DNA from 3 places in the Bradyrhizobium sp. ISRA464 genome. Region 2 is predicted to be linked to each of the others. Evidence: predicted binding sites of a transcription regulator. Region 2 holds the regulator's gene; each other region holds the start of a gene.
What was found. Region 2 encodes LexA, which represses DNA repair genes until DNA is damaged. Its sites were predicted from a motif close to TGTTCNNNNTGTGTTCNG; they were not measured.
Positions count from the first base shown of each region.

Region 1 (5,023 bases), 2.1 Mb from region 2:
CGAGGCGCGCAGGATGTTGTCACGGTCGATTCGCGCCGGCGAGGCCACCGCGACCGAGAAGGCGGCAGTCGCACAAATCTCCTCGAATAGCTCCTCGCGGCGCTCGGCGGTCAGCCGCTTGGAATCGTCGATGCCTTTCGGGATGCGATTGGGATCGAGCACCACTGCGGCCGCGACCACCGGCCCGGCCAGCGGACCGCGCCCCGCCTCGTCGCAGCCGGCGATCGGCCAGACGCCGCGTTTGATCAGCGCACGCTCGCGCCGGAAGCTCGGCCGCGTCACCGCGACCACGCGCTTCTCCGGCTTGGCCGGCTCGACCGGCTTCTTCTTCGCAGACTTGTCCCGAATCATGCGGGGATGGTGATCAAGCCCGGCCCGCGGCGCAACCGGGAACCTGCCGCCCGTCCCCGCTATTCATCATTGCTGGCGGGCAGTCCGCTAATCGGGCAGCGATACCCGCCCGTCATCACGGACCTCGAAGCCCGGCGCGCGGACCACCTCCCAGGCATGGCCGTCGGGATCGGCGAAATAGCCGCAATAGCCGCCATAGCTCGTCGGCTGTGCGGGCTTCAACAATTTGGCGCCTTTCGAGAGCGCGAAGGCCATGACGGCATCGACTTCCGCGTCGTTGCGGCAGTTCCACGCAATCGCGACCCCGCGAAACGCCGCCGGCCGCGGCTGATCGGGCAGTGAGGCGTCCGCGGCGAGCAGATGCCACGGGAACAGCCCGAGCACAGTGCCGCCGGTCTCGAAGAAGGTGACCTCCTCGCCCGTCGCGCGGAATTTCCTCGTAAAGCCGAGCGACTCGTAGAACGCGATGCTGCTGCGCATGTCGCTGACGCCGAGCGTCAGGACGGTGAAGCGCGGGGTCGGGACGGTTGCGGTGTTACTCATGATTATCCTTCTCCGTCATTGCGAGGAGCGAAAGCGACGAAGCAATCCATCTATCCCAGCGTTGCGACACGGATTGCTTCGCTTCGCTCGCAATGACGCCCTTGGTTCTTCTTGCCCCGCCTAGAACAAGCTCAACTGCTGCCCGTTGCACTTCGGCTTGGCGAAATGGTCTGTGGTCAGCTTGGTGCGCCGCTTGTTCATCCCGAGCTTTTCGCAGGCGATCTCGAAGCGGCGGCCGATCATCCAGGCCATCGGGCCGGTGCCCTTCATCCGGGTGCCCCATTGCGAATCGTAGTCGCGGCCGCCGCGCATGTCGCGGATCAACGTGAAGACGTGGCGATAGCGATCGGGATAGTTCGACATCAGCCATTCGCGGAAGAGGTCGCGAACCTCGAGCGGCAGGCGCAGCAGCACATAGCTCGCCTCCTTGGCGCCGGCATGCGCGGCGGCATCGAGGACGCGCTCGATCTCGGAGTCATTCAGCGCCGGGATCACGGGCGCCACCATCACCGTGGTCGGGATGCTGGCGTCGGCCAACCGCTTGATCGCCTCGAGCCGCTTCGGCGGGGTCGAGGCGCGCGGCTCCATGGTGCGGGCCAGCTTCGGATCGAGCGTCGTCACCGACAGCGCGACCTTGACCAGATTGCGCTTGGCCATTCGCGCCAGGATATCGATGTCGCGGGTCACCAGCGCTGACTTGGTCACGATGCCGACCGGATGGCCGGCGCGCTCCAAGACCTCCAGGATGCCGCGCATGATCTTCCGCTCGCGCTCGATCGGCTGGTAGGGATCGGTGTTGGTGCCGATCGCGATCATCCGCGCTTCGTAGTCCGGCGCCGCCAGCTCCTTCTCGAGCAGCTCGGGCGCATCCGGCTTGGCGAGCAGCTTGGATTCGAAGTCGAGCCCCGGCGACAGCCCGAGATAGGCGTGGGTCGGCCGCGCGAAGCAGTACACGCAGCCGTGCTCGCAGCCGCGATAGGGATTGATCGAGCGGTCGAAGCCGATGTCGGGCGAGTCATTGCGGGTGATCACCTTGCGCGAGGTATCGATCGCCACCGAGGTCTTGAACGGCGGCAGGTCGTCGAGGCTCTGCCAGCCGTCGTCGAAGGCGACCCGCGCCTCGGCCTCGTAGCGGCCGCTGGCGTTGGACTGCGCGCCGCGGCCGCGCCGCCGCTCGCGCTCGATCGCGACCGCAAGCTCGGGAAAAGGGGAAGATGCACCCGCCGGGTTATCGGAGGGCGCCGTTACCGGCGGGTGCTTGAGGGCATGAGAGGATGCTCGGCTCATGCTGTGAAGCTAACACAGCGCGAGAACAAATCAAGAACAAGCGTCGTAAAAATCCACAAAACCCTGCCGCAAGAATCCGCAGCCGCAAAGGCTGCGTTGAGTGTGACAAGGTGATAACACGGCTCAGCTTTTCAACCGTTTGAGCCATCGAAGCCTCAACTCATGCTGAGCGTGATCATTCCGACCGACGGGGTCGAGCGCACCGTGGTCGCGACATTGGCGGCGCTGGTGCCGGGCGCGGCCGCGGGAATCATCCGCGAAGTGCTGCTGGTCGATCGCACCAATACCGCTGTGATGGAGCGCGTCGCCGACGTGGCGGGCTGCCGGTTCCTGCGCTTCGAGGGCACCCGCGCCGCGGCGCTCGCCGCGGGCGCGAAGCAGGCCCGCTCACCCTGGCTGATGTTCCTGCATCCGGGCGCCGTGCTCGACGCGGGCTGGATCGACGAAACCACCCAGTTCATCCAGATGGTGGCCGCGAGCGGCAGGGACCGCGCCGGAATCTTCCGCTACGCCCGCGCGCCCTACACCGACCCCGGCCTGCGCGACGGCCTCAAATTCGTTGCCCGGATGATCGCCGGCCCCTCGGCCGAGCAGGGCCTTCTGATCGCGCGCGACCATTATGAGCGGATCGGCGGCTACCGGCCGGACGCCCGCCGCTCGGAGGCACGGCTGTTGCGCCGGCTCGGCCGCTCCTCCCGCACCATGCTGCGCAGCCGGATCATGGTGGCGTAGAAAGCCCTTGCGGATCGCTTGATTTCGTCAAATAATATATTTGATGAAATCAAATATATCGAACGACACCCTCGAGAGCCAGGTCGCCGCAGTGCGCGGCTTCAGCCGGTTCTACACCCGCAAGCTCGGCATCATCGAGCCGAAGCTCCTGCACAGCCCGTTCACGCTGCAGGAGGCACGGATCATCTACGAGATCGCGCATCACGACGGCTGCACCGCGACCGACTTGGTGCGCGAGCTCGACCTCGACGCCGGCTTCGTCAGCCGCACGCTGGCGGCCTTACAGCGCCGCCAGATCGTGACCCGCACGCCGTCGAAGGCCGACAAGCGCGTCAATGAGGTGACGTTGACCGCCAAGGGCCGCGCCGCGGCCTCCGACCTCGACAGCCGGTCGCGCAGCGAAGTCGCAGCACTCCTGAAGCAGATGGACGGCAATCGGCGCGCGGCCGTGGTGCGCGCGATGGGCACGATCGAGCAGTCTATGGAGCCTGCCGTGCCCAAGCCGGCCGGCTTCCTGCTGCGCAGCCATCGCGTCGGCGACATGGGCTGGGTGATCTCGCGGCACGGCGCCGTCTATGCGCAGGAATATGGCTGGGACATCTCGTTCGAGGCACTGGTCGCCGAGATCGCTGCGCAATTCCTCAAATCGTTCGATCCCGCTTGCGAGCATTGCTGGATCTCGGAGGTCGACGGCGAGCCGGTCGGCTCGATCTTCCTGGTCAACGGAGGCGATAAGGTCGCCAAGCTCAGGCTGTTATTGGTGGAAGAGAGGGCACGCGGGCTCGGCGTCGGCCGCGCCCTGGTCGAGCAGTGCATCCGCTTCGCCCGCGAGAAGGGCTACAGCAAGATCACGCTGTGGACGCAAAGCATTCTGGTCGCCGCACGCGGCATCTACGCCCGCGCCGGCTTCCAACGCGTCAAGGAAGAGAAGCACCACAGCTTCGGCGTCGATCTGGTCGGTGAGACCTGGGAGCTGGAGCTGTGAAGCCACGGCGCCGCGAATCCGGGCGGCGCGTGACTGCGGACCTCATCACATTCTATGCGCGCAGAGCCCGCGCGCTGTGTGCCGAGGCCTACCGCAACACCTTCAGGCGTTGGCACGCCTAGCATTACAGTTGTAATTTTTGCTTGAGATGCGCTTTGCGCGCGTTGGCTTGATGAGCCCTGCGCCAGGATGACCATGCGAGGATGTGGGCATGCGGGATGCGCCGCTGGGCGAGCTTCATGGCGATGCGGCGGATTTCCTGGATCGACCAGCGGATCAAGAACGATGCTTCGGTCGGGGCCGCGGTCGCGTTTTTTTAAGCAATGCTCCGGTGTTGGCCCGATGACGGATGACGGCCATCGTGGCGAAGGCAAGCATGACCAGTGAGACATGGCGATGCCAGCCATGCCAGGAGCGGGTTTCGTTGTGATCAAGACCGAGCTCGTTCTTGGCGGTTTCGAAGCTGTCTTCGATGGCCCAGCGATGGCCTTCCACGGATACCAGCTTCTGCATGGACGTGCCCTTGGGGCACCATGTGGAGAAGAAGGCTAAGCTGTTGTCGGCAATATTGCGGCGGATCAGAAGACCTCGGGTCCATTCCCCGGCAAGGTCGTCGTTGTATTCGCCGGCGTCGAGATCGGCCAGCTCAAGATAGGCCCAGTCGTGCCAGCGCGGACCTTTGGTTCCTTCGCCGGACGGCAGGCGGCGCCAGGCCTTCTTGGGAAGGCTCTGCGCGATCGTAGAGGCAGTGCCGGCGACAGGCTGCTGCTTGCCCCAGGAATAGAACACGTGATTGGAAGCAACCCCCAGAACATAGCCTTTGCCCGCCTTGCGCAGCAGGGTTTCGATCGCTCCCGTGCCATACACGCTGTCCGCTGCTACGAACGAGAACGGCACCTTTGCGGCGATCGCGCGAGCGATCATTTGATGCGCGATCCGGGGCTTCGTCGCAAAGCTCACATCGCTCGGGACATGTGCGGCCTTCAGGCGAGCGGGTTCGTCCGTCCATTCCTTTGGCAGGTAGAGCGCCCGATCGATGAAGGCATGGCCATGCCGCGACACATAGGAGGCAAACACTCCGATCTGGCAATTGGTGATCTTGCCCGCCGAGCCAGTGTACTGGCG
Region 1 is NZ_CP094526.1:1,877,882-1,882,904, reverse strand. It holds gene MTX19_RS08845 (ribonuclease HII) at 1-351, opposite strand, end outside; gene MTX19_RS08840 (VOC family protein) at 439-894, opposite strand; gene MTX19_RS08835 (PA0069 family radical SAM protein) at 1,015-2,181, opposite strand; gene MTX19_RS08830 (glycosyl transferase) at 2,344-2,913, shown strand; gene MTX19_RS08825 (helix-turn-helix domain-containing GNAT family N-acetyltransferase) at 2,957-3,898, shown strand; gene MTX19_RS08820 (hypothetical protein) at 4,023-4,178, opposite strand; gene MTX19_RS08815 (IS701 family transposase) at 4,175-5,023, opposite strand, start outside.
Region 1: the regulator LexA is predicted to act here: its motif matches at 2,203-2,220, upstream of MTX19_RS08835 (PA0069 family radical SAM protein).

Region 2 (5,023 bases):
ACGTTCCGCACGCTGGCGGTGGCTGCGCTGATCGTGCTCGTGATCGCGCCGGAAGCGCTGGTGCATCCGAGCTTCCAGATGTCGTTCGCGGCTACCCTCGGGCTGGTGGCGCTGGTGCAGATCGGGATGCCGAGCCTGTTGGCCTCGCCTGATCACTCGGTGACGGCGCGGGTGGCGCTGTGGGGCGGGCGCGAGATCGCCATGCTGGTGTTGGCCTCGCTGGTGGCGGGGCTCGCCACGACGCCCTACGCCGCGTTCCACTTCCACCGCGTCACGCCCTACGGGCTGCTCGCCAATCTCGCGGCGATGCCGGTGGTGTCGGCGGTGGTGATGCCGGCGGGCCTGCTGGGGCTCGCCGCGATGCCGTTCGGGTTCGACGGCGTGTTCTGGGCGATCATGGGCGTTGGCATCGACTGGATGATCGTGGTGACGCAATGGGTCGCCGCCCCGCCGGGCGCGGTCGGGCGCATGGCGGCGTTCGGCACCGGGCCGCTGATCGTGGCGAGCGCCGGCCTCGTCCTGCTCGGGTTGTTGCGCACGCCGTTGCGCTGGTCGGGCGCGGCGCTGCTTGCGGTGGCGCTGATCTGGGCGGTGCGGGTGCCGCAGTCGGACGTGCTGGTCGCGGCCGACGGCCGCAATGTGGCGGTCCGCGGCGGCGACGGGCGGCTGCATCTGATGCGGAGCGGCAAGGACGCCTTCCTGATCAAGGAGTGGCTGGCGGCGGACGCCGACGCGCGGACGGCGGCCGACGCCTCGCTCGCGGACGGCGTCTCCTGCGACGAGAACGGCTGCGTGACCCAGGGCGCGGGCGGCATGCTCGTTTCGCTGGCGATGCGGCCCGCGGCGCTGGCCGACGATTGCGAGCGTGCGGCGCTGATCGTGACGGCACGGCCGGCGCCGCAGGGCTGCGCGGCCTCGGTGATCGATGCCGAACGGCTGCGGCGGCGCCACGGCGCGCTGGTGCTGCGCCGCACCCGCGATGGCTTTGCCGTCGATGCGGTCAGGCCCGGCGGGATCGACCGGCCATGGACGCCGGCGGTTCCCGGCGACACCGAGAGCGAGACCGCGCTGCGCCTGCCCGGCCGCGCGCCGCGCCCGGCGGTGGATGCGACCCCGGCGGAGGCCGATCTGCAGGGCGACGATTAGTGCTGATCGGGGAGGGGATGGGTCGGCAGGTCAAAGGCGCCGAGGTGATACTCGTCCGAGTCAGGATCGGCGTCGGGCTTCTTGACTAGGGTAAACGTCGCTTCGGGGAATTGCTGCCAGACCTTCAGGTCGTCAGCCGTCACGGTCAGCCAGCCGAACCGGAACATGTAGCGGCCCGGCTCCGTGACGCGTCCAGCCTTTTGCCATGTGACCTTGTCGACCACCGAGCACGTCCTTGTCCGTGAGCGATGATGCGCCAAGGCGCCGTCCGACGCAAATCCCCAGACGCGCCCCGGAACCCGAAGTCCGGGGTCGCTCGAAATCGGTTAGGTCACATGCCGCAGGTCCAAACTCATCCTGCGGCCATGATGCGCTCAACCCAAAAACAGCGACGCGAATGCAGAGGGCCGCCGCTCGACCACCTTCGGCTTCTCGACGACAGGCGGGTGAAGAGCGGGTAGCTGCAGTACGGTGACGTGCTGTCCTTCGACGAGCTGGGTCACCAGCACATGGCTGCCGTCGGGGAATTCGACCGCATCATGATGGCGATCGGGAACGTCGGGCTCGACTTCGTTGAACACGCCGACGCGGAAGCCGATCGTCTTGGTCCAGATCCAGCGGCTGTCGTAGCGCACGTTCTCGACGAACGCGAGCTCGGTGCCGGGAAGCATGCAGACCGCGACATTTGGATCGCTCTCCGAAGCAAAGCCGCGGGTTGACGTGCCGCGGAATGTCGTGGTGATCAGCGTCTCTCCGACAACGGCGGGGCGCGATGCCACGGCGTGCAGACTATAGTCACACATCGGATGGCTCCTCATTTCGAGATAGCGACCCGTGCCTCTCCTGAGGCGCAGGCCTCTACCAGAGTGGACGACAGCAAACGAGGTTCTTCCCGTTTCTGGGCGATTGTACGACTGGCTGCGGAAGGCTCCGATCACAAACGCGCTACAGCGTTCCGGTGGTATCGGGACGCGCCGGAGGCCCTCGCGCAGCGCAGTCTATAGGCAACGGCGTTGCGCGTCGCTCGTTCCCTCACAACATGTGTTCAACTGCACGAAGGCACGCCGCGCTGCACGCGGTCGCGGCTGGACATGCGACGCGGTCAGTATTTGCGATAGAGCCCGATCAGCTTGCCCTGGATCCGTACGCGGTTTGGCGGCAGGATGCGCACTTCATAGGCGGTATTGGCAGGCTCGAGCGCGATCGACGCGCCGCGGCGGCGGAAGCGCTTCAGCGTCGCTTCCTCCTCGTCGATCAGCGCCACCACGATGTCGCCGGTGTTGGCGGTGTCGTTGCGCTGGATCAGCGCCATGTCGCCGTCGAGGATGCCGGCGTCGACCATGGAGTCGCCGCGCACCTCCAGCGCATAATGTTCGCCGGCGCCGAGCATGTCCGGCGGCACGCTGATGGTGTGGCTGCGGGTCTGCAGCGCCTCGATCGGCGTACCGGCCGCGATCCGGCCCATGACAGGGACGGCGACCGGCCGGTTGCCGTCATCCTCGGCGATCTGCGGCGTGCTGGAGCGCTTGCCGAGCGTGCCCTCGATAACACTGGGGGTGAAGCCGCGGCGGCCGTTGCCGCCGCCGGCCGAGAGTTCGGGAAGCTTGATCACCTCGATGGCGCGGGCGCGGTTCGGCAGGCGGCGGATGAAGCCGCGCTCCTCCAGTGCTGTAATGAGGCGGTGGATACCGGACTTCGAGCGCAGGTCGAGCGCATCCTTCATCTCGTCGAAAGAGGGCGGGACGCCGGCCTCCTTCAGACGTTCATTGATGAAACGCAGAAGTTCGTACTGTTTGCGCGTGAGCATCTCGAGTATTCCCCCGGTTGATAGCGTCGTTCGATTCCGAGACCTTCAGGGAGCCTGACCTCGGGAGCGCGAGACTTGCGACACTCCTCAGTGCGCTCCCATTTGTAGACACCAGTACTCGAAACAAATCATGAACGGACACTATATGTTCGATATGTGTTCCGCAACCACTTAATTTCCGGTGAACGCAGCCGCTCGCGCCTGATCGGTGCGGTCGCAAAGCCTCACTCAGGCAGTGTCAGGATCTCGCACGCCTCGCCTTTGACGGCCGCCGGCGCGAACGGCGGACGGATCACAAGTGCCCGTGCCGCAGCAAGATTCCCCAACAGCGAGCTGTCCTGCTGGGTGACGGGTGTCGCGATCAGCTTGCCGTCGTCGCGCTCTTCGAGCCGCGCACGGAGATAGTCCTCGCGCTGATCGTTGGCGGCGAGGTCACGGCCAAGCAGGGCGCTGTCGCGGACATGATGAATCACTTTTCGGCCGCTCAGGGCGCGAATCAACGGCACCAGAAACAGGAAGGCGCAGACATAGGACGACACCGGATTTCCGGGCAGGCCGATCACCCGCATTGTTCCCAGCCGGCCATGCATCATCGGCTTGCCCGGCCGCATCGCGATCCGCCAGAACGCCATCCGGACGCCCTCCGCCTCCAGCGACTGCTTGACGAGATCATGATCGCCGACCGAGGCGCCGCCGGTGGTGATCAGGATGTCGGCGTCCGCCTCCCGCGCCTGGCGGATGCCGGCCGTGGTGGCCGCCACCGTATCGGCGGCGATGCCGAGGTCGACGGTCTCCGCGCCCTCCGCGCGGGCCAGGGCCCGCAGCGCGTAGCCGTTGGAATAGACAATCTGGCCGGGGCCGGGGCGGGAGCCCGGCATCACCAGCTCGTCGCCGGTCGCCAGCACCGCGACCTTCGGACGGCGGCGCACGGCGAGTTCCGGATAGTTCATGGCCGCGGCGAGCGAGAGCGCGCGGTCGGAGAGGCGGCTGCCGGCCGCAAGCAGCACGTCGCCCGCGTGGAAGTCGACGCCAGCGGAGCGGATGTGCCGTCCCTTCGCGGCGGCCTCGGTGATCGTGATGTGGTCGCCGTCAGCCTTGGTGTCTTCCTGGATAATGACGGCGTCCGCGCCGTCAGGGATCACGCCGCCGGTGAAGATCCGCACCGCTTCGCCCGCGCCGACCGTCCGCTCGAACGGGCGGCCGGCGGCGACTTCGCCAATCACCTTCAGCCTGGCCGACAGGTCGGACGCATCGGCCGCGCGCACCGCATAGCCGTCCATCGCCGACATGGCCTGCGGCGGCTGCGTGCGCCGCGCCGCGACGTCGCGCGCCAGCGTGCGGTGGTAGGCGGCATCGAGCGCGACCGTCTCCTCCGGCAGCGGTTCGGCGCCGGCGAGAATGGCTGACAGGGCATCGGCAACCGGCATCAGGGCCACGGGCAGGGCTCCTCAAATCCCAAGGTCTTCATATTCCAAGTGCGGTGAGTGCCCTTGCCACGTCATCCGTCGATGTCACATGGATGGCATGTAGGCCGCGCGCCCGCGCACCCTCGATATTGGCCGCTGTGTCGTCGAAGAACAGGATCCGTGACGCCGGCACGCCGATCGCTCTTACCACATGATCATAGGCCTCGGCGTCCGGTTTTCGAAGGCCGATCGCCGACGACAGGAACACGTTGCGAAAATGCCTGAGCACATCGGCATAGGCGACCGAGAAATGCGCGATGTGGGCCGGGTTGGTGTTCGAGAAGGCATAGAGCGGCATCCGCTTCGCGGCTGTCGCCAGGAGCGGCGCGATACCCGGCATCTCGCCGGTGAAGATCGCGTTCCAGCCCTCGAGGAACTGCGCATCGGTGAGGTCGATGCCGAGCGAGCGGCGCAGGTTCGCGAAGAACGCCGCGTCGTCGACCTTGCCGGTCTCGTGATGCTTGAAGCTGTCGTCGACGACGAAGCGCCGTGCGAGATCGGCAGGCGCGCAGCCGGCGTGTCCCGCCCAGTTCGCCATCACCCTGTCGAAGCTGATGTCGAGCACGACGCGGCCGATATCGAACAGCAGCACGTCGACGGAATT
Region 2 is NZ_CP094526.1:3,951,287-3,956,309, forward strand. It holds gene MTX19_RS18585 (ComEC/Rec2 family competence protein) at 1-1,146, shown strand, start outside; gene MTX19_RS18590 (hypothetical protein) at 1,143-1,370, opposite strand; gene MTX19_RS18595 (hypothetical protein) at 1,521-1,949, opposite strand; gene lexA (transcriptional repressor LexA) at 2,249-2,953, opposite strand; gene glp (gephyrin-like molybdotransferase Glp) at 3,178-4,389, opposite strand; gene MTX19_RS18610 (HAD family phosphatase) at 4,418-5,023, opposite strand, start outside.

Region 3 (5,023 bases), 1.5 Mb from region 2:
AGATTCCAGATGATGGCGGCGATCAGGAGCGCGAACACCATCGCGAAGCCCGCACTGCTGCCGACCTGCAGGATCAGTTCGACCGGAAGCAGCGACACGATGCCGAACGCGACCGCGCCGCTCGAGAGCAGCACGCCAAACAGGTTGAACATGCCCGACCAGACCACGGCAACGTGAGCCGGCAGCGAGCGGGTGTAGATCACGGTCGCGACCGCATTTGCGGTGTCATGGAAACCGTTGACGAATTCGAAGCCGAGCGCAATCAGCAGGGCGACGAACAGCAGGATGAAGGGGAGATAGGAGGTGACGCGAGCGCCGGTGGCGTTGATGTCGGCGTAGATGCTGTAGGCGACGAAGAGGAGCGCTGCCGCGACCACGCCCATGTAGATGATGCCGGTCAGTGGGTGAAAGCCCTTGTCGAGATCGGGACCCTTCTTCAAGGCAGGTTCGATCGAGCCGGGTAGCGCCACGTCGCTCATTGGTAATCTCCTATTCCCAATGGCGCCGATTTTGATCAATGCATATGACAGGCAATTGAAATCCGGCGTGGCCGGTCGGCCATAATGGCGTGGGTCGAGTCATTGCTTGCAATGCAATCCATGCACAAGCCCTGAAGATTTCAGGCGCGGCAATCTTCAGTAACATCAGTAACAAACGTCACTGATTGCAGACGCCGGTGCGGACTGCGTCTTGCGGACCAGGAAATCGCGGAGGCTGCGTTGGAAGGGTCAGGCAGCGTATGGCCAAAGGATCCGGCGGGCCGACGGGTAGAGGTCGCGCGCCACGCGGTTGGGGCTAGTCGAACCGCGCAGCGCGCTGGCCTCAGGGTACGTCATGGCGTGAACATGACGCCCAATGCCTATTGAGCCTGTGATACTATCATGGATCAATTAAAGGTTGTAGATTTTTCTCGGCCTGTTTCTGATTTTTCACATCAAGGTGTGAATTTCGGGGACGAGTTGTTGCGCGGGCACATCAGGCCGCGCGAGCGGAACGGCGCAGCAAGCCGGCCGCGATTTTCAGGTCGTCGACAAAGCGTTGATATTCCTTCGCCTTGGCCTCCTCATCGGGCAGCCGCAGCAGATAGGAGGGATGCACGGTGACCAGCACCTTGGTTCCATCATGGTCGATCAGGCGGCCGCGGTTCCTGTTGATCGGCGTGATCTTGCCGAGCACGCCCTGTGCGGCCGTCGCGCCGAGCGCCACCACCAGTTCCGGTTTGATGGCCGCCAATTCACGCTCGTACCATTGACGGCAGGCGCGGATTTCCGGCGTGCTCGGCTTCTGATGCAGCCGGATCTTGCCGCGCGGCACGAATTTGAAATGCTTCACCGCATTGGTGATGTAGACCTTGCCGCGGTCGATGCCGGCCTCCTCCAGCGCGCGATCGAGCATCAATCCGGCCGGACCGACGAACGGCTTGCCGGCGAGATCTTCCTTGTCGCCGGGCTGCTCGCCGACCAGCATCAGGGTTGCGCTTTGCGGCCCTTCGCCGAACACGGTCTGGGTTGCATCCTTCCACAGCGGGCAGGCCCGGCAATCGGCGGCTTCGGCGCGTAGCGTCGCGATCGTGTCGTGGGCGTCTCTGCGGGCCATCGGCGTGTCCTGCGGTTTTTGCGGCGCCTGCGGTTTCGCCGCCTTGTTTGCGATGAAGGCGCCGCTCGTCATCCGCATCGCGTCTTCGAGCAAGGGCTTAATGATCGAGTCCTCGGGCAGGTTCCTCCAATAGGCCTGCGGCATCTCCATCACTTTCAGCCGTGCGGGATTGAAGAGACCGCTGTAATGACGCCGCCAGATCTCTTCGAGCCGCTCCTCGGTCGGCACTTCGGATTTGTCGACGCCGGAGGTGATCGAGATCGCATGCCCATCCCAATGCGCGCAGACGTCGGGGGTCAGGATCGACCACGGCATGTCGGCGAAGCGGCTGGCGAAGAAGGGCGCGGCGAGCTCGACGATGTGATGCTCCGGCTCGAACCAGGCGACGTAATGCGCCTTGTGCTCGCGACCGATTTCGCGGAAGCGCACAAGCGCGTGCATCCTGTCCATGTCGCGATAGACCGCGCGCGCCATCGCGTTGACCTCGGCGACCTCGGGATCGGTCGTCGCGCTGAGCAGATCGTGATGGCTGCGCAGCCGCCACAGGATGCGATAGAGCAGGGCGAAGCGTTCGTCATGACGATGCAGGATCGCGGTCCTTGCCAGCTCGACGAAGCTGGCGGGGACGTTGAACGTCGCATGCGGCGCATCGGGCAGGTCGTTCGCGTGAGATGACGAAAATAGTTCGGTCTCGCCGCTCACCGTCCACGCGACATCAGATGGCCTTACGTCATTCAGCGCCAGTCGTCGCGCGGCCTTGCGCCAGCCTTCGAAATCGGTGTCGCTGTCGAGCATGATGATATGCATGCGATCTGCTCCGTTTTCGTCTCGCCGTCATTTCAGGGCCCGCGCGTCCGGTGACGCCAGGGAGAGGCTGCACGGGCCGCGTCGACGCGCTTGAATCCCCTTGATTCCGCTCATGAATCGGCGATCCCACCAATCCGATTGACTCCGCCGGTCCTGTTAGCTTTATATTAGAACATATCATGAACAAATGAGCCAGACCCTGGTTCTCTGTTCAGACCGGTGACGGCTTCAAATCTTGGTTGGGAAGGAGCGGCGCTATGAACGGCGCACGCATGAGCACGCTTGCATCCTTGCGCGGCAGCATCGCGCGCATCGAGGCGCCATCGGATGCGAACATACTGAACCGCGTCTCGCTCGGGCATGTGGGCGCGGATGCGATGCTGCGCGGCGGACTTGCGCCCGCAGTGCTGCATGAGGTGTTCGCGAGCGGCCATCAGGGCGGGGCCGCGACCGGCTTCATCGCGGGGCTCGCCGGACGGATGTCACCGCGCAAGCCGCTGGTCTGGGTGCGGCAGGATTTCTCCGATCGCGAAAGCGGCGCGTTGTCGATGAGCGGGCTTGCCGAGCTCGGCCTCGATCCGCGCCTGCTCGTCACGGTGCGCGCCGCCGATGTCGATGCCGCGTTGCGCACCACGGCTGACGCGCTCGCCTGCGATGCGCTGGGCGCGGTCGTGCTCGAGGTCTGGGGCAATGTGCGCCAGCTCGATCTCGTCGCCAGCCGCAAATTGACCTTGGCCGCGCAGGCCTCCGGCGTCACCGCGCTGGTGCTGCGGATCGCGGCGAGCCCGATCCCCTCGACCGCGGAGACGCGCTGGATCGTGCGCGCGGCGCATTCGCCGCCCGGCACCGCCGCCAGCGCCTGGGGCGCGCCGCGCTTCGACGCCGAACTCGTGCGCAATCGTCATGGCCCGGTCGGGCGATGGATCATGGAATGGAAATGTGATGAGTGCCAATTCAGTGAACCGTCGGCGTATCCTCAGCCTGTGGCTGCCACGCCTGCCCATCGACCGCATCAAGCGGAAGCTCGCACAGCGCAGCGTCTCGCAAGTTGACGCTCGGGAGGTCGTCGGGCTCCCTCTCCCGCTTGCGGGGGAGGGTTGGGGTGGGGGTCTCGCCACGAGCGATGCTCTTCGTGAGGAGAGAGTTTCCACTCGGGAGGTGGCAGGGCTCTCTCCCCCCTTGCGGGGGAGAGTTGGAGAGAGCGGTACCACGGACGCCGGCGTATGTGGCTTGCCCCTCTCCCTGCCCCTCCCCCGCAAGGGGGGAGAGAATGAGACAGAAGCGCAAGTGGCACCTAGCGTCGTGGTCGCAAAGGATCACAACGCGATCCTGCTCCACGCCATCGACGAGGCCGCGGTGCGCGCGGGGCTGTCGATCGGGCTGCCGCTCGCCAACGCCCGCGCGATCTGCCCGGAGCTGACCGTCTACGACGCGGATCCCGTCGCCGATCTGAAGACGCTGAACGACATCGCCGACTGGTGCGACCGCTTCACGCCGCTGGTGGCGCTCGATCCGCCTTACGGCCTGTTTCTCGATATCACCGGCTGCGCGCATCTGTTCGGCGGCGAGCGCGCGCTGCTGCAGATCGCGACGAACGCGCTGAGCCGCCGCGGCTTTGCCGTTAGTGCCGCGATATCAGGCACCTCGATTGCGGCGCGCACGCTGACGCGGCATGCCTCGGGGAAAATCACAGCCGATGGCGAGGAGGCCGAGGCCGTCGGTCCGCTGCCGGTGTCCGCGCTCGGCGCCGATGCCGCGATCACGACCGGCCTGCGTCGCGCCGGCTTGAAGACCATCGGCGATGTCGCCGCGCGCGCACCACATGAGATCTCGGCGCGGTTCGGCGCCGCGTTCACCACGCTGCTCAGTCATGCGCTGGGGCAGGGCGATGCCCCGATCAGCCCGCGCAAGCCGCTGCCGGATTACATCGTGGAGAAGCGTTTCCCCGAACCGATCGCGACCGACACCGTGATCGCGCTGACGCTGCAAAACCTCGCCCGGATGCTGGTCGCGGCGATGGACAAGCAGGGCAAGGGCGCGCGGCAATTGGAGGCGAGCTTCTTCCGCACCGACGGCGCGGTGCGCTCGATCGTGGTCGAGACCGGGCGTCCGGTGACGCGGCCGGAGATGATCGACCGCCTGTTCCGTGAGCGGCTCGATGCGCTCAACGATCCGCTCGATCCCGGCTTCGGCTTCGATCTCATTCGTCTCGCCGCCGGCCGCACCGAGCTCGTGGTACAGCAGCAGCGCGATCTCGACGCCACTGTCCATGACAGCGACGAGGTATCCGCGCTGATCGACCGCATCGCCGCCCGCATCGGCGGCAAGCGCGTCGTCGTGCATCTGCCGCTGGAGAGCCACATCCCCGAGCGCGCCGCGCTCGCCGTGCCGGCGCAGCATCACCTTGCAGCCGCGAGCGCGGCCGCCTGGCCGGAGCGCGTTGCGGGCGAGCCGCCGCTGCGTCCCTTGCGGCTGTTCGACCGGCCCGAGCTGATCAAGGTGCCGTTCGCGACCGTGCCGGACGGCCCGCCGCATCAGTTCACCTGGCGCCGCGCGCGGCATGAGGTGGTGCGGGCCGAGGGCCCCGAGCGCATTGCGATGGAATGGTGGAAGCAGGACG
Region 3 is NZ_CP094526.1:5,469,441-5,474,463, reverse strand. It holds gene MTX19_RS25595 (inorganic phosphate transporter) at 1-479, opposite strand, end outside; gene MTX19_RS25590 (UdgX family uracil-DNA binding protein) at 976-2,403, opposite strand; gene MTX19_RS25585 (DNA repair protein) at 2,661-3,455, shown strand; gene MTX19_RS25580 (DNA polymerase Y family protein) at 3,691-5,023, shown strand, end outside.
Region 3: the regulator LexA is predicted to act here: its motif matches at 2,572-2,589, upstream of MTX19_RS25585 (DNA repair protein).